DNA from 3 places in the Enterococcus rotai genome. Region 2 is predicted to be linked to each of the others. Evidence: predicted binding sites of a transcription regulator. Region 2 holds the regulator's gene; each other region holds the start of a gene.

Region 1 (6,406 bases), 1.6 Mb from region 2:
CCCAGACATCAGAGGAGACTGTTTCAACAAGTGCGGAAGCAGCAAGCGTAGATGAACAAGTCTATGAAGAAGAATTGAGCCATCATCCAGAGTTTGATTTTTCAGAGACAGGGGCTAAAAATGACTTAAATAAAATGCTGAATAAGTTATCAGATGAACGTCCTAAAGAACGTTTTCCAGAACTAGAATATTTTGGTCAAATGCATGGCACATACTTATTTGCTCAAAGTAAAGACGGCCTGTATATCATTGACCAACACGCCGCTCAAGAGCGAATCAAATATGAGTATTTTAGAGAAAAAATCGGTGAAGTTACCAATGATTTACAAGAATTATTGGTACCGATCGTGATTGATTATCCTAATAGTGATGCGTTAAAGATCAAAGAACAAAAAGAAATATTGGCAGAAGTCGGGATTCACTTAGAGGATTTCGGTCAAAACAGTTTCATTGTTCGATCTCATCCAACGTGGTATCCAGCAGGAGAAGAAGAATCGATTATTCGGGAAATGATTGACATGTTTTTAACAACTGGATCTGTTAGCGTGAAAAAATTCCGTGAAGCCACTGCAATTATGATGAGCTGTAAACGGTCGATCAAAGCCAATCATTATCTGAATGAACAACAGGCTCGAGTGTTGCTGAAGGATTTAGAAACGTGTGAAAATCCGTTCAATTGCCCTCATGGACGACCTGTTTTGATCCACTTTACTAACTCAGATATGGAAAAAATGTTTAAACGAATTCAAGATCCACATTAAAACTAAGGAAGAAGGTTCTATCCTAATGAAAGTTATCCTGGCTTCTCAATCGCCGCGTAGACGTGAATTATTAAGTCGCATCATTTCTGATTTTGAAGTAGTACCGGCTGATATTGATGAAGATGTAAAAAGTTATTTTACGCCAATGGATTATGTTTTGACGATGGCGGCGCAAAAAGCAGCTCATATAGCAAAACAGTATCCAAATGATCTAGTGATTGGTTCTGATACGATCGTCACGATCGATAATGAAATATTGGGAAAACCCGCTTCTAGAGAAGATGGCTTTCGGATGTTGAGACAACTGAGTGGTAGAACACATAAAGTGTATACCAGTGTTGTCTTGATGAAAGATGATCAAGAATCTTCTGCAACGGTTCCAGCAACAGTTGAATTTTATGATTTGACAGATGAAGAAATCAATCGTTATTTAGATACAAAAGAGTATGAAGACAAAGCTGGTGCATATGGAATCCAAGAACAAGGAGCTCTGCTGGTAAAAAGTATTCAAGGGGATTACTATTCGATCATGGGCCTTCCAATTGCTACCCTTTATCGTATGCTGCCGTCTTTTGATCAGTGCTAGAACAAGGAAAGAAGGAAAAAATCAATGAAATGTTCACAAACAAGAGCGATCCAAACACATATGATCACCTATCCTCATTTGAATTTTCATAAAACCTTATTTGGCGGTCAATTGATGGCGTGGTTAGATGAAACGGCTGGCATCGCTGCTGTTCGAGTGTCAAGAGCCGCAATCGTGACCGCTTCTGTGGATCACCTAGACTTTCTAGCACCGTTAAAAGCTAGCCACTCTGTCTGTATCGATGCGTATGTGTCTGGTGTCGGCACACGTTCGATGGAAATATTTGCTAAAGTGATTGGGGAAGATTTATTTACGGGTGAACGTTATTTAGCAGGCACTTGCTTTATGACTTTCGTTGTACCTAAAGGAAGCAGTCTACCTGAAGAGATCGAACCTGAGACAAAAGAAGAACAATTTATCTGTCAAGGTTACGAAGCGAGAAAACAAGTTAGACAAGCAAAACGACAAGAAAGTCTTGATCTTGCCCAAAATGTCGATTTGACTATCCCTTGGAATTGATTAAGGCAGTAACACTCATTTTCTAAACAGAAAATGAGTGTTTTTTTCGCAATGATGCTATGATAAGACTAACTAAAAAAGTAAGGGTGTGATTTGTCATGGAAAAACCATCAAAAGAAGAGTTGAAAGAGAAGTTATCTGATATCGAATATGCAGTGACCCAAGAAAATGCAACAGAGCGACCTTTCACTGGTAAATATGACGATTTCTATCAAGAGGGCATTTATGTCGATATCGTTAGTGGCGAACCTCTCTTTAGCTCAACGGATAAATATGATGCAGGGTGCGGTTGGCCAGCATTTACGAAACCAATTGAAAAACAAGATGTAGTAGAGCATAGCGATTTTTCTTTAGGCATGCATCGAGTTGAAGTGCGCAGTAAAGAAGCAGACTCTCACCTAGGACACGTCTTTACAGATGGACCTACAGATCAAGGTGGTTTACGTTATTGTATCAATGCGGCAGCGTTGCGGTTTATTCCAGTAGCAGACCTAGAAAAAGAAGGCTATGGGGAATATAAACCCTTATTTAAATAATGATAAAGCCTATCTAAACAGGTGAAATCTGTTTAGATAGGCTTTTTTTATTGTCCACTCAACTTTAAAGTAAGTGTTATTTTTAGAATGTATAAAAAAGGTTGCATTTTTTGAATACATCTAGTATTATAAGAATATTCAGAAAATTAAAATTCAGAAAGAAAATTATTGCTTATTAAGGAGAAAAAAATGAAAAAGAAAAATATGACGAAGTTAATCAGTGTTATGCTGTTGTCTACATTGGTATTAGCAGCTTGTGGTGGCGGCAGCAAGACTGATTCGACAGATAGTAGCAGCGACAGCAAAAAAGCGAGTGGGGAACAGCTTTTTCGATTAGTCGTGCAACAAGAAATGCCAACAGCAGATTTATCATTAGGAACAAATACCATCAGTTTTTCAGCCTTTAATAATATTTATGAAGGCTTGTACCGATTAGATGCGAAAAGCAAACCACATGCTGCAGGTGCGGCTGAAATGGCGAAAAAAAGCGACGATGGCTTAACCTATACCTTCAAGCTAAGAGAAGATGCTAAATGGTCAAACGGCGATCCTGTTGTAGCCGCAGACTACGTTTATGGCTGGCAGCGGACAGCAGATCCTAAAACAGCAGCTGAATATGCTTACATGTTTGCCTTAGTTAAAAACGGAGCGGATGTTTCAGACGGTAAAAAGCCATTAGATGAATTAGGAATCAAAGCAGTCAGTGATTACGAATTAGAAGTAACATTAGAGCAAGAAACACCTTATTTTGATTATCTATTAGCATTTCCATCATTTTTCCCGCAAAATAAGAAAATCGTAGATGAAAAAGGCAAAGATTATGCCGCAACAAGTGAAGCGTCTGTCTACAATGGACCATTTACATTGACTGATTTTGATGGAGCTGGAACGGATACGGAGTGGTCTTATACAAAGAACGACCAATATTGGGATAAAGAGACTGTTCAGTTAGATAAGATCGAAGTCAAAGTAGTGAAAGAAGCACCAACATCGTTGAATCTGTTCCAAGACGGACAAGTAGATGATGTGATTTTAAGTGGTGAATTAGCGAAACAAATGGCCGATGATCCAGAACTTGTGATTGAAAAAGATGCGCGTACTTCTTATCTTGAATTTAACCAAAGAGATGAAAAATCACCTTACCACAATGCGAATCTACGTAAAGCAATCTCTTATTCGATCGATCGTGATGCGCTAGTTGATCGAATCTTAGGAGACGGTTCGATTGCTTCGACTGGTCTTGTGCCAGCAGGCATGTCATTTTCACCAGAAGGCAATAAGGATTTTGCTGACGAAAATAAAAACGTATTGACACATGATACTAAAAAAGCGAAAGAATACTGGGAAAAAGCGAAAAAGGAATTAGGAATCGATTCATTCAAGTTTGATATCGTGGGTGACGATACTGATTCTACTAAAAAAGTATTGGAATATATACAAGGAGCAGTGAAAGAAACGCTTGATGGCGTAGATGTGACCGTTACAAATGTACCGTTTACGGTTCGTTTAGATCGTGGTAAAAATGGCGAATTTGAAGTGATCATGGGCGGTTGGGGTGCTGATTATGCCGATCCAAGTAGTTTTACTGATCTTTTCCTAACAGGTGGATCATACAATAGAGGACGTTACTCAAATGAAAAATATGATCAATTAGTTAAAGATTCAGGTAGTAAAAATGCCGCAGATCCAGAAAAACGCTGGACAGATATGGTAGATGCTGAGAAGCTATTGATGGACGATATGGGTGTTGCTCCAGTCTATCAAAAAGCGGAAGCGCATATGCGTAGTTCAAAAGTCAAAGGTGTGATTGCTCACGGAGCTGGCGCACGTTATGATTATAAGTGGACGTATATTTCTGAATAATAAAATGAACCAGTACGAAGTTTAAACCAATTCGTACTGGCTTTTTTTATTTAAGCAGATGCTTTTTTTCTAACTACTGATTTTCCTGAATTTGTGCTAAAATAGAAACGTATGTGCGTGTAAAGCAAAAGCAACGCTAGCAAGAAAGGTGAAATTATGTACGAATATATCATTGGTAAGGTGACTTTTATCAGCCCTTATTATATTGTAGTCGAAACAAATGGCATTGGGTATCAAATTTCTGTAGGCAATCCGTACCGCTATTCAGGCAAAACCGATCAGCAAGTTAAAATCTATGTGCATCAAGTTGTTCGCGAGGATGCTCATTTATTATACGGCTTTGGTGATTTAGATGAAAAGCAACTCTTTTTAAAACTAATTAGCGTTTCAGGAATCGGACCTAAAAGCGGATTAGCAATCATGGCATCAGAAGATCATGGTGGTTTGATCAATGCAATCGAAAGTGAAGATGCTGCTTATTTAACCAAATTCCCTGGTGTAGGTAAAAAAACAGCGCAGCAAATGGTACTTGACCTGAAAGGAAAATTAGGCGAACTGGAAACTTCAGAAGCAGCTGTTGAAGCAATGGCTAAAACACCAACGAACCAATCCGCTAATCAGTCGCTAACAGAAGCTTTAGAAGCATTGAGTGCATTAGGGTACAGTGATAAAGAAATCAAGCGCATCACACCGAAACTAGAAGAACTAGGCAACCTGCAAACAGACGAATACTTACGCAATGCACTAAAATTCATGATGAAACGTTAAGGAGGAATGGCTATGACAGAAGATGAAAGACTACTTTCCGCTGAAACAACAAGCGAGGGAGAAGAGTCCTTAGAAAAGTCACTACGTCCCCAATTTCTCGAACAATATATCGGTCAAGATAAAGTCAAACAGGAGCTTACGATCTATATCGAAGCTGCCCGCAATCGGGAAGAAGCCCTAGATCACACTCTTTTGTATGGACCGCCTGGACTTGGTAAAACAACGATGGCAATGGTGATCGCCAATGAAATGCATGTTAATATTCGTACCACTAGCGGACCAGCCATTGAGCGTGCTGGAGATTTAGTCGCTATTTTAAATGAATTAGAGCCAGGAGATGTTTTATTTATCGACGAAATTCATCGTCTCCCTCGGGTAGTAGAAGAAATGCTTTATTCTGCAATGGAGGATTTCTATGTAGATATCATGGTAGGACAGGGGACAACAGCTCATCCTGTTCATTTTCCCTTGCCGCCTTTCACCTTGATTGGTGCAACCACTAGAGCGGGGATGTTATCAGCGCCACTGCGAGATCGTTTTGGGATTATTTCCCATATGGAATATTATGAAACACAGGATCTGAAAGAAATCGTTTTGCGTTCTGCGGACATTTTTCAAACAGAAATCGTAGAAGAAGGCGCATTTGAGATCGCTCGCCGTTCTCGAGGTACCCCGCGAATCGCCAATCGTCTGTTAAAACGAGTACGTGATTTCGCCCAAGTTCAGTCGAATGGGACAATCGATCGAGGGATTGCCGATCAAGCATTGACCTTATTACAGGTTGATCATCAAGGGCTAGATTACGTCGACCAAAAGTTATTAAAAACAATGATCGAATTATATGGTGGTGGTCCTGTTGGTTTGAGTACATTAGCTGTCAATATTAGTGAAGAGACTGAAACAGTAGAAGATATGTACGAGCCTTATTTGATCCAGAAAGGCTTTATCAAGCGAACGCCAAGGGGACGGATCGCAACAGCATTAGCCTATGAACATTTTGGTTATGAATCTTATTATCAAGAATAAGAGACGAGAATACTCAAACTACAAATAACAAGTAGTTTGAGTGTTTTTATTTTCTAAGGACAAGGTTAGAGACATTGCATGGGCTGAAATGAGTTCAGGTAGGTTACTCATTTGCTCGATCGTTGATTGTTTGAAAGAAGGCTTCAAACTCGGCTGCAATATCTGCTTGGTCTATTATTTTTAAGGTATTCAACGCCCATAACACCTTTCTTTCTCCAGCTATACTGTCTTCCTGACAGATAGCAAATAATCCGCTGTAGTAGATGAAAACGATTCGGAAAAAACTGTTTGTGTATTCGCTGCTTAGCTGTTTTAACCAATCTAGTCCTTGTGAAATTTCAGCCCAT
Region 2 (6,406 bases):
AATTCTTTATCCCAATTTTCAGGAAGTTCATCCGCAAAAGCTTGTTTGAATTGTTTTGCTAATTCAGGATGTGCTTTTGTATAGTTTGCAAACATGTCATTCCAATTAGTTTCAGCTTTGCCGCCTTTTTCTACCATTGTTTCTTTAAAACGAGCAGCAACTTCTTCCGGAACAGTAAAATCAGGATATTCCCAACCATAAACAGTTTTAGCCGCAGTAATGCCATCTGCTCCGATTGGGGCACCATGAACAGAAGATGTGCCTTCTTTTGGAGCACCATAACCAATAACTGTTTTGACTTCGATCAAGGTTGGTTTATCTGATTCAGCTTTGGCTGCTTCAATTGCTTTAGAAATTTCTTCTAAATCATTACCATCTTTTACTAAAATATGTTGCCATCCGTATGCTTCATAACGAGCCCCAACATTTTCTGTAAAGGCTTTTGAAGTTGGACCATCTAAAGAGATATCATTTGAATCGTACAACACAATCAATTTGCCCAATTTCATGTGCCCAGCCATCGAGCTCGCTTCTTGAGAAACACCTTCCATCAAATCACCATCACCGCATAAAGCATACGTATAGTGATCAATCACAGGGAAACTATCGCGATTGTATGTCGCAGCAGTGTGCGCTTCAGCCATCGCCATTCCAACTGCCATTGCAATCCCTTGACCTAAAGGACCAGTAGTCGCTTCAACACCATCTGTATGATGGACTTCTGGATGTCCTGGAGTTTTACTACCCCATTGACGGAAACTCTTCAAATCATCCATTGTTACGCCATAACCTGCTAAATGAAGTAAGCTATAAAGCATTGCAGAACCATGACCTGCTGAAAGAATGAAACGGTCTCTATCTACCCAATTTCTAGCTGTTTTTGGGTTTACTTTCAAATGTTTTGTCCAAAGCGCATACGCCATAGGTGCAGCACCCATTGGTAAGCCTGGATGGCCTGAGTTTGCTTTTTGTACTGCTTCAATACTCAATGTACGAATCGTGTTGACGCCTAACTGATCAGTGTTGTCGAACAAAAAAATCATCTCCTATTTAGGTTTTTTTTACCTTTATTAACTATAGTTTAGCGTATTTCGTTTATGAAAGCAATTACTTTTAGTAAAAAAAACTGAAATTATTTTCTATTGTGCAGGCCTTTTGCCTTTTGGATCTCTTTTAACTTCTCTGGTGTAACGTCATTCCCTTTAGGATCAACGACTTTCATGCCCTCGATATGGTGACGCATACCGCCGCGAAAAGCAGCTAGGTATTCTTGACGAAGCACTTTTTGTTCTTCTTTTTCTTTTTCAGTCAACTCATTTTCTTTTGCTTTTTTGGCAAGTTCGTTGATACGAGTCATTTTTTCTGATGATAACATGCTTTTACCTCCTTTACTTTCCATGTCTATCTTATAAGATGAGCGCCAAAAATACAACTATATTCTTAATAAAAAAGGGAAACAAGTACCTTTAAATACAGAATTTAACATTGAAAGCCTACTTACTTTTTAGTAAAAATTAACCTAAAGCCACGTTTAACAGAAACACGAACGCTTGTTTGATTCCTGTACAAAACTATGGTACACTAAAAATATAAATTGAAAGAAGGTGCGGATTGTGGTGAAACGTACAGACACAAGACAAATTGAAGTACTAAAATATATATATGAACAAGTTGAACTTAAAGGTTATCCTCCAACCGTAAGAGAGATTGGAAAAGCAGTTGACCTTTCTTCGACATCCACTGTCCATGGCCATTTAGCCCGTTTAGAAAAAAAAGGAATGATCCTGCGTGACCCTACAAAGCCAAGAGCCATTGAATTGACAGCAGACGGTCTAGAAAGAATCGGGGTCAAACCTACTGTGATCCCTATGCTTGGTGTTGTTACAGCTGGTGAGCCTATTTTAGCAGTTGAAGAAGCATCTGACTTCTTCCCGCTCCCACCTGACCTAAGAACAGAAGAAAATGCTTTATTCATGCTGACGATTCGAGGAGAAAGTATGATCAATGCTGGGATATTAGATGGTGATCAAGTCATCGTCCGCAAACAAAGTGCTGCTTCAAACGGTGATATTGTGATTGCCATGACGGATGAAGATGAAGCAACCTGCAAACGTTTCTTTAAAGAAACGGACCATGTTCGTCTACAGCCAGAAAATGATGCTTTAGATCCAATTATTTTAAATAATGTCAGTATTTTAGGTAAAGTTGTTGGTTTATATCGCAATCATATTTAGAAACAAAGAGTCTGGGACATAACTTGAAAAGTTATGTCCCAGACTCTTTGTTTCTTTTGTTTAAGTGGCATAAATGATTTTACTCTGCAATCACTTTACGCTGATAGGTTTCAAATTGGTAGGCATAATGATTATTTTCATCTTGTTCCCCTTCACTTAAGTTGATCAATGTCCACTCATCCCAAGCAACAGCAGGAAATTTGGTATCACCTTCAAATGAATGATTAATGACGGTGCGATACAACACATCACAATAAGGTAAAAAATCCTCATATACCGCTGAACCACCTGAAATAAACGTAATTCCAGCAAAAGTTTTTGCGTATTCAAGCACCTCTTCCACAGTATGAAATACAATAACGCCTTCTGCTCGGTATTCTTTATCTCTAGTTAAAACAATTGTTTGACGATTTGGTAACGGGCGGCTGCCCATTCCCTCAAAAGTCTTTCTACCCATCACAATGGTGTTATCTTCCGTCATTTGTTTAAAAAACTTTAGATCATTTGGCAAATGCCAAGGTAAGCGATTCTCTTTTCCAATCGTTCCTTGTTCATCTTGTGCCCATATAGCTGCTAACATCGGGGAACTCCTTTCAAATTAAACGGCAATTGGCGCCTTGATTGCAGGATGGGGATCATATCCTTCAATGACAATATCTTCCATTTCAAAATCAAATACCGATTTTTTTTCTTGATTTAATTTTAATGTAGGAAACGCTCGAACTTCTCGAGCCAGTTGTTCATTCATTTGCTCGATGTGGTTAGTATACAAGTGAGCATCGCCGATCGTGTGGACAAAATCGCCTACTTCTAAACCTGTTTCATGCGCAATCAAATGAGTCAGCAAGGCATAACTAGCAATGTTAAAAGGTACACCTAGAAAAACATCCCCGCTACGTTGATATAATTGACAACTCAATTTTCCATCATTTACATAAAATTGAAACATCGTATGACACGGCGGTAACGCCATCGAAGGAACATCTTCTGGATTCCAAGCTGAAACAATCAAGCGTCTTGAATCTGGTGTTTTTTTGATCATCGCAATAACATTTTTTAATTGATCGATAAATCCACCCTCTTTTGTTTCCCAATGACGCCATTGTGCACCATAAATGTTGCCTAATTCACCATGTTTGGCAGCAAATACCTCATCCGATAAAATTGCTTCACAGAATTTTTTATGTTCTATTTCGTAAGTTTGCTTAAACACTTCGTCTGTTAAAACACGATGGCCAAAATCAGTCATATCAGGTCCCTTGTAATCGGCACTTTTCACATAACGTTCAAACGCCCATTCATCCCAAATATGATTGTTGTGTTGTAAGAGGTAACGAATATTGGTATCGCCATTCAAAAACCATAAAAGTTCGCTTTTGATCAAGCCGAAAGGCACTCGTTTAGTCGTTAATAAGGGAAATCCCTCAGATAAATCAAAACGCATTTGATGCCCAAAAATACTCCGCGTCCCTGTTCCAGTCCGGTCTTCTTTTAGATGACCTTCCTCTAAAATTTTACGGCCTAATTCTAAGTATGCTTCTTCCATAGTTTGTGCCTCCTAGTTTTCTGCAAATTCACTCAAATATTCCCAGCGATCCATTTTTCCATCCAGTTCTTCTTCCACTGTCGCCAATTCGGTTTGAAGCTGTTGTAGTTTTGTAAAATCATCACCTTGGTGATTCATCTCTTCTGTAATTTTAGCTGATCGCTCTTCAAGTTGTGCTATATCAGTTTCGATTGTTTGCCATTCTCTTTGTTCCATATATGTTAACTTTGTTTTTGCTTTCTTTTCACCTTCACTAGTTGGTTTTACTTCTGTTTTCGTTGCTTTTTTCGTGGGCTCTTTACTTACCGCTAAATAGTCACTCATCGATCCAAAATAAGTCGTGATGTGGCCTTCTCCTTGAAAAACCAATAGTTTGTCCATTGTTTTATCAAGGAAATAACGGTCATGAGAAACAGCGATTACAGCGCCTTTAAACGTTTGAATGTAATCCTCTAGAATAGTTAAGGTATCAATATCTAAATCATTTGTCGGCTCGTCCAATAATAACACATTTGGCTGACCAATCAAAAGTTTTAATAAATATAGCCGGCGTTTTTCACCACCAGAAAGTTTCCCAATAACTGTTCCATGCATGAAACGAGGAAATAAAAACCGTTCCAATAATTCAGCAACACCGATAGTGGTTCCATCGCTCCGTTGCACTTGTTCCGCCGCTTCTTGTAAATAAGAAATCATGCGTTGGTTAGGGTCCATCGCTTCATTTTGTTGCGTATAGTAAGCCAAGTTAACTGTTTCACCAATTGAATAGAATCCAGCGTCTAACTCTATACGACCCGCGAGGATATTTAATAATGTTGATTTGCCAGCACCATTTTTCCCAGTTATCCCAATCCGATCTTTTGCTTGGATAAGTATATCAAATTCTTTCAAAATTGTTTTATGTTCGATTTGATAATCACCATTTTGGATTTCTAAAACTTTTTTACCCAGTCTCTGGGTTGCTACATCCATTTCCAGCTGACCTTTTTGATCAACTTGATGGAGATTTTCTTTTAGGTCATGGAAACGATCTTGCCGTGCTTGTTGTTTCGTTCCTCGCGCTTTAACACCAGCGCGCATCCATTCCAACTCTTGTTTATAGAGTTGTTTTCTTTTTTCTTCTTGTTCAACACCGACTCGTTCACGCTCAGCCTTAGCAATAATATACGCCTCATAATTCCCCTTGTATTCGTATAGTTTTCCAAAAGAAAGTTCGAAGATTCGGTTTGTGACCCGATCTAAAAAGTAACGATCATGGGTCACCATTAAAATGGCTCCGCGGTAGCCGTTTAAAAAGCTTTCTAACCAATTGATCGCTTCATAATCCAGATGGTTGGTCGGTTCATCCAATAATAATAGGTCAGGTGATTCGATCAATACTTGGGCAAGACTGACACGTTTCTTTTGTCCTCCAGATAACTCACCTATTTTTTTGTGCAAGGTTTCAATCCCTAGTTTTTGTAAAATAATTTTAGCATCTGTATCTGCTGTCCAGGCATCCTCTTTATTCATGCGTTCTTCTGCTTGAGCATATTGTTTTTGAGCAGTAGGATCTAGTCCGTCTTCTGCTAATGCAAGTAGCGCCAACTCATAGTTTTTAACTGCTTGAATAATTGGTGTTTCGCCTTGGAAAACGGCTTCTACAACGGATAGCTCCGGATCAAACTCTTTATCTTGAGAAAGATAGCCGATTTGATAGTCATTTGGCTGTTGGATCGCCTGACCATCACCATCTCCACTATCCTTACCCGCAAGAATATTCAACAAACTGGTTTTTCCAGTCCCATTTGTCCCAATCAAGCCAATCCGATCTTTATCATGAATATGGAAAGAAATCTGATCAAATAATGTTTTCTCTCCATACGTTTTCGTTAATTCAGTTACTTTTAACTCGTTCATTTGCTCACGCCCTTTTCATCCTGCTTATTGTATCAAAAAAAAGTAAAAAAAAGAAGCTAGTTTTCTTAGTCTGCTTCTTTTTTTAATTCTCTTGTCAGTTTCCTTAGTGGAACAGCACTTGAAATATCGTTGATCGAATAGGATTCTAGCAAATTGACATTTTTCCGATATTCATTTGCTTCAAGAGAAGTTATTTTTCCAGAGATTTCATATTCATCGATCACTTTTCGTTCTTCCTGATAGCCAATCAATAGTTCTTTTACATAGTTAGATTGAGAGCGAACAATGAAAGAATCAATAAACGTCCCATCTTCTAGCCTATGCGCCAATTGTAGCCGTCCTTCAATAAAGAAGCGAATGATTTCTTCATCGTAAATACCATTTAGATTATCCAAACTTTTTAAAATAACCTCTGTATTTTGTAAAAAGACCTGGCGAACATTTTCTAGTTCTTCTTTTTGGAATTCTCGTCTATTTTCTTCATCTTTCTGAGCGAATAAATGCTTTGGATGGATAAAAAACGCAATGATTTGCCGAACAAACAGCAACCAAAAACCGATAATCGATAGTAACTGCCTAGCAATTGAACGTTCCATTCTTGATATCAAACGTTCATATAACCGATAGCCTTCAATTCCGATTTCTTTTTGACGAAAGCTCTCTTCCAAACCATCTCGTTCAATCGAAACAATCAATGCTCGTAACTCTTGCACTTCTTGTCGTTGAT
Region 3 (6,406 bases), 730 kb from region 2:
GAGTAAAGTCACTATTTGTTTCATGGTATCGACGTTTGATATTTGTTAAGACACCCTCAAATGGAACTTCCACATCACGCACTCCGCCAAAATCATTTTCATAATGAAAGTGGAAAGGTTCTCCATTCGAACCATTCAAAATAATTTCTTGATGTTCCTCGGGAAGTTCGTTGAATGGTGTATCCATGTCAATATTGAAACTGTCAGCTGCTTGTTCCAACATTTGCGGATAATATTGAGAACTGATTGGATTCCAAGGTGCAATTGCCCCTTCTCGCAATGTTTTAGTTGGATCTGGAATGACTAGATCACGATCGACTTCCAATTTTATTCCTAATCCATCACAATCAGGACACGCTCCAAATGGCGCATTAAAAGAAAACAATCTTGGTTCTAATTCACCTACTGTAAAACCACAGTATGGACAAGCATAATGTTCGCTGAACAACATTTCTTCTCCACCAATTACGTCAACTAGTGCATAACCGTCTGCCAATCTTAAGGCTGCTTCAAATGAATCAAATAAACGGGAACGGATGCCTTCCTTTACAACAATACGATCGATCACGATCGCAATATCATGCTTTTTATTTTTTTCAAGTTCAGGTGCTTCGCTTACATCATAGGTTTCCCCATCTACCCGCATCCGAACATAGCCTTCTCGTTGAATCATTTCAAATACTTTTTTGTGTTGCCCTTTTTTCTTCACGATCACAGGTGCTAGTACTTGGAGCTTCGTTTTTTCCGGCAGTTCTAAGACTTTGTCTACCATCTGTTCAACAGATTGACTCGTGATTTCAGTACCATCATTTGGGCAAATTGGATGCCCTACTCGAGCAAACAACAATCTTAAGTAATCATTGATCTCGGTTACGGTTCCTACTGTTGAGCGTGGGTTTTTACTTGTCGTTTTTTGATCGATCGAAATCGCTGGACTCAACCCATCAATACTGTCTACATCAGGTTTATCCATCTGACCCAAAAATTGTCTTGCGTAAGCTGAAAGACTTTCCACATAACGGCGTTGCCCTTCTGCGTATAGCGTATCAAAAGCTAGTGAACTTTTCCCAGAACCAGAAAGCCCAGTTACTACAACCATTTTGTCACGAGGAATCGTAACATCTATATCTTTTAAATTATGTGCACGTGCGCCATGAATGACGATTTTATCATTTGCCATTACTACTCTCCTTATACTTATTGGTCCGATGCCCCTTACTTCTTAGCGAATAAATTCGCAAGAGTAACGGCTCTCCTTTGCTGTGAAACACAGTGATAATGTTTTTCTGAACTGATGTTGAACAGTACAAGGTGACCGCAGGGAACGTTGATCCTTAGTATCTTCTATTCCCTTTACCTGATGTCCCTTACCTCTTAACGAATAAATTCGCAAGAGTAACGGCTCTCCTTTGCTGTGAAACATGCCAAGAAACACAACGAAGAAATGAGTTGATGTTGAATGCTCCTGCGATTACTCGTCGCACGAAAAGACTTGGTACAAGGTGACTGCAAGGAACGTTGCTTCCTTCTGTTACTAAGACATTGATCCTTATTATTTCCCTTTAGCCCATCCGCCTTACTCTGCTGCTTTCAACTCCAAAATCGTATCTCTTAAAGTCGCCGCGGTTTCAAAGTCCAATGCTTTAGCTGCATCGCGCATTTCTTTTTCTAGCTTCATTAATAAATCGGCTTTTTCTTGACGACTCAATTCATGATAAGATTTATCGATCTTGATTGGTTCACCTTTTTCATTTGTTTTAGAGATTGAAATCAACTCACGGATTTCTTTAATGATTGTTTTCGGTGTAATACCATGTTCTTCGTTATATTTTTCTTGGATCGAACGGCGTCGTGCTGTTTCATCCATCGCTTTTTGCATCGAATCAGTGATTTTATCAGCATACATAATAACGCGACCATCTGAATTACGAGCGGCACGACCAATGGTTTGGATCAGTGAACGCTCACTTCTCAAGAAACCTTCCTTATCAGCATCTAAAATCGCAATCAATGATACTTCAGGTACATCTAACCCTTCACGGAGCAAGTTGATCCCGATCAAGACATCAAATTCACCTAAACGTAAATCTCGAATGATTTCTGTTCGTTCTAAGGTCTTAATGTCACTATGCAGGTATTTGACTTTGATCCCCAACTCTTTAAGATAATCGGTTAAGTCTTCAGACATTTTTTTCGTTAAAGTGGTGATGAATACACGTTGATCCTTCTCAACTCGTTCATGGATCTCGCCTACTAAATCATCGATTTGTCCCATGATCGGACGAACTTCGATCAATGGATCTAATAAGCCTGTCGGACGAATGATCTGAGGAATAACAGTATCTGTTTGTTCATACTCGTATGGTCCAGGTGTTGCAGAAACGTACACCACTTGATGCACATGTTTTTCAAATTCTTCTAACCGTAACGGGCGATTATCCAAAGCACTAGGTAAACGGAAACCATAATCTACCAGCATTTGTTTTCTAGCACGGTCACCATTATACATACCACGAATTTGCGGCATCGACACGTGTGACTCATCGATCACAAGTAAAAAGTCATCTGGGAAAAAGTCAATCAATGTATACGGCGGTTCGCCTTCTGATCGGCCATCCATATGACGAGAATAATTTTCGATACCAGATGTATAGCCCATTTCTCGCATCATTTCGATATCGTAATTTGTTCTCTGCTCCAAACGTTGTGCTTCTAATAATTTATTTTCATTACGTAAAACAGTTAGACGAGCGTCCAGCTCTTCTTGGATTTGCGAAATAGCATGTTCCATATGATCTTCATTGGTCACAAAGTGCGTTGCTGGAAAGATTGCGACATGTTCTGTCTCACCGATCACTTCACCAGTCAATGCATCAACTTCTCGAATCCGCTCAATTTCATCGCCAAAAAATTCAACTCGTAACGCATGATCATCTCGTGATGCTGGGAAAATTTCAACAACATCGCCACGAACACGAAAGCGCCCACGTTGAAAATCTATATCGTTTCGCTCAAATTGAATATTTACTAAATCAGTCAACAGCTGACTACGATCCATCTCCATGCCTACACGAATCGAAACAACTTGCTCACTATACTCTTTGGGATCACCTAAACCAAAAATACATGAGACAGATGCCACTACGATCACATCGTTTCGTTCTAATAATGAACTAGTTGCCGAATGTCGCAATTTATCGATTTCGTCATTGATACTAGCATCTTTTTCAATATATGTATCACTTGAAGGAACATAAGCTTCTGGTTGATAGTAGTCATAATAACTAACAAAATACTCGACCGCGTTATTTGGAAAGAATTCTTTGAACTCTCCATAAAGCTGTCCAGCTAATGTCTTATTATGAGCAATAACTAATGTCGGTTTGTTTACTTCCGTAATGACATTAGACATCGTAAATGTTTTACCGGTTCCCGTAGCACCTAACAAAATCTGTGCTTTCTCTCCGCCTTCGATACCTTCTACTAACCTTTTGATTGCTTCTGGTTGATCTCCATCTGGCTTATATTTTGATACTAAGTCAAATGTATTGGAGGTCTCTCTTTCTATCATTCAACATCCTCCTCTTGCCTATAATAATTGTAAATTCAATTCAATCAAAATGAAAACGATCATGTGTTACACCAAAATATATTCTATTTTTTTGAATGATCACCTTAAAATTGAAAAGAAACTTCTGAAATTATTTTAACATACCGAACATATTTTCGCTAGTTTTAGAACGGATTGCGTATACGCATTCTTTGCTGATTTACATTTTATTTAATCTTTTGTTTGCATCCTTCTGCCACCCAAAAATAGCCGTTAAGATTTTTAACTCATCTCGGATATGTTATATTACGTAACATGTGATGTAAGGAAATGATTTTTTTTTGACTTTATCATGGTGAATGACTTGTGTTTTTGCCTTTTCTTACTATATAATTATCCAATATGCAAATATAGGAGGTATTTTATGAAAAGGAAACACTTTTTACTTTCATTCATTGTAATGATGGCAAGTCTACTGACATTTACCCTTGGGCAGAATGCTCAGGCTGAGGAAAAAACATATAATATAGGAACAGATTTGACATTTGCCCCATTTGAATTTCAAGATTCTAAAGGAGAATATGTAGGAATCGATGTTGATTTACTTCATGCGATCGCTGAGGATCAGAATTTTGAAGTGAATTTGAAACCTTTGGGCTTTGATAGTGCCATTCAAGCTGTCCAATCAAAACAAGTCGATGGCATGATCGCAGGTATGAGTATTACAGATGAACGTAAAAAATCATTCGACTTTTCAGAACCTTATTTTGATAGTGGCTTACAAATGGCCGTCAAAAAAGGCAATGATAAAATCAAAGGCTATGAAGACTTAAAAGGAAAAACTGTAGCCGCAAAAGTAGGGACGGAAAGCGCCACTTTCTTGGAAAAGAATCAAGAAAAATATGACTATACAATCAAAAATTTTGATGATGCTACAGGTCTTTATCAAGCTCTTGAAAATGGTGAAGCCGATGCTATCTTTGATGATTATCCGGTTTTAGGATATGCCATAACAAATGGTCAAAAATTACAGTTAGTCGGTGAAAAAGAAACTGGTAGTTCTTACGGTTTCGCTGTGAAAAAGGGCGAAAAAAAAGAATTGATTGAAAAATTCAATGCTGGTTTAAAAAAACTAAAAAGTTCAGGCAAATATGATGAGATCGTAAGTAAGTATATTTCTACTGGAACTGAAAGCGACTCAGAATCTAAAATGAAAAAAATCCAACCAAAAAAAGACACTTATGTAGTCGCTAGCGATTCGACTTTCGCTCCATTTGAATTTCAAAATTCTGATGGCAAATATGAAGGAATCGATGTTGATTTAGTCAATCGAATCGCAGAACTACAAGATTTTACTATTGAGTTTAAATTTATTGGTTTCAGCTCAGCTGTTCAAGCCGTCGAGTCTGGTCAAGCCGATGCAATGATCGCCGGCATGACGATCACAGATGAACGTGAAAAATCCTTTGACTTTTCTACTCCTTACTTCAATAGTGGAATTCAAATTGCTGTAAAAAAAGGCAATGACAAAATCCATTCTTACGAGGATTTAAAAGATAAAAAAGTCGGCGCTAAAATCGGAACTGAAAGTGCTGATTTCCTTGAAACGAACAAAGATAAGTATGGTTATTCGATCAAATATCTAGATACGACAGACGCATTATACAGTGCACTTGAAATCAATGAGATCGATGCTATGATGGATGACTATCCTGTCATTGGTTATGGTGTGGCTCAAAAACAACCATTAACAACGCCAATTCCACGTGAAGAAGGTGGAAAATATGGATTTGCTGTTAAAAAAGGTAAAAATCCTGAACTGATTCAAATGTTTAATGAAGGTTTAGCAGAATTAAAACGAACTGGTGAATATGATGAAATCATCGGAAAATACGTAAAAGACGGCTCTACTGAAAATAAAGTGGATGAATCAACATTCGTCGGCATGATTCAAAATAACTGGAAACGATTATTAAACGGATTATGGATGACGATTCAATTAACCTTGATTTCATTTATTTTAGCCCTGATCGTGGGAGTACTTTTTGGATTATTCAGTGCCTCACCATCAAAAACTTTACGCGTGATTTCGACGATTTATGTTGATATTATTCGTGGGATTCCCTTAATGGTATTAGCATTCTTTATCTACTTTGGTTTACCAGGAATCCTAGGTTTCAATATTCCAGTATTTCTTGCCGGAATCATTACACTGACCTTAAACGCAAGTGCCTATATCTCTGAAATTGTCCGTGGCGGGATCAATGCAGTACCAGTCGGTCAAATGGAAGCATCACGTAGTTTAGGTCTGTCATACAATCGTACGATGCAAAAAATCATTTTACCACAAGCTATCAAAATCATGATTCCTTCTTTCGTCAATCAATTTGTTATCTCATTAAAAGATACAACGATCCTTTCTGCAATTGGTTTGATCGAGTTGTTGCAAACAGGTAAAATCATCGTTGCTAGAAACTTACAAAGTACCATGGTCTACTTCGTAATTGCCATGATGTATTTGATCTTGATCACAGCCTTGACGAAATTAGCTAAAGTTTTAGAAAAGAAGGTGAAATAATATGGCTGAAAAAATTCTAGTAGAACATTTAGTAAAAAAGTACGGTGATAATACCGTGCTTAACGATATCAATGTGTCCATTCAAGAAGGTGATGTAGTTTGTGTTATCGGTCCTTCTGGTTCTGGTAAAAGTACCTTTCTTCGTTGTTTGAATCAACTTGAAGAAGCAACTAGTGGTGATATTATCATCGATGGTGCTAATCTAACGGATAAAAATACAAATATCAACAAAGTGCGTCAACATATCGGTATGGTGTTTCAACATTTTAATTTGTTCC

Evidence for each region. Region 2 encodes LexA, which represses DNA repair genes until DNA is damaged. Its sites were predicted from a motif close to CNAACANNTGTTNG; they were not measured.
Region 1: the regulator LexA is predicted to act here: its motif matches at 4,370-4,383, upstream of ruvA (Holliday junction branch migration protein RuvA).
Region 3: the regulator LexA is predicted to act here: its motif matches at 3,716-3,729, upstream of uvrB (excinuclease ABC subunit UvrB).

What each region holds. Positions count from the first base shown of each region.
Region 1 is NZ_CP013655.1:1,350,252-1,356,657, forward strand. It holds gene mutL (DNA mismatch repair endonuclease MutL) at 1-761, shown strand, start outside; gene ATZ35_RS06265 (Maf family protein) at 787-1,347, shown strand; gene ATZ35_RS06270 (acyl-CoA thioesterase) at 1,372-1,866, shown strand; gene msrB (peptide-methionine (R)-S-oxide reductase MsrB) at 1,965-2,402, shown strand; gene ATZ35_RS06280 (peptide ABC transporter substrate-binding protein) at 2,592-4,265, shown strand; gene ruvA (Holliday junction branch migration protein RuvA) at 4,422-5,033, shown strand; gene ruvB (Holliday junction branch migration DNA helicase RuvB) at 5,046-6,059, shown strand; gene ATZ35_RS06295 (helix-turn-helix domain-containing protein) at 6,163-6,406, opposite strand, start outside.
Region 2 is NZ_CP013655.1:2,964,351-2,970,756, reverse strand. It holds gene tkt (transketolase) at 1-1,034, opposite strand, end outside; gene ATZ35_RS13215 (DUF896 family protein) at 1,133-1,375, opposite strand; gene lexA (transcriptional repressor LexA) at 1,614-2,234, shown strand; gene ATZ35_RS13205 (dihydrofolate reductase) at 2,314-2,814, opposite strand; gene ATZ35_RS13200 (thymidylate synthase) at 2,833-3,780, opposite strand; gene ATZ35_RS13195 (ABC-F family ATP-binding cassette domain-containing protein) at 3,793-5,679, opposite strand; gene ATZ35_RS13190 (cation:proton antiporter) at 5,745-6,406, opposite strand, start outside.
Region 3 is NZ_CP013655.1:3,697,802-3,704,207, forward strand. It holds gene uvrA (excinuclease ABC subunit UvrA) at 1-1,180, opposite strand, end outside; gene uvrB (excinuclease ABC subunit UvrB) at 1,577-3,571, opposite strand; gene ATZ35_RS16540 (amino acid ABC transporter substrate-binding protein/permease) at 3,975-6,128, shown strand; gene ATZ35_RS16545 (amino acid ABC transporter ATP-binding protein) at 6,130-6,406, shown strand, end outside.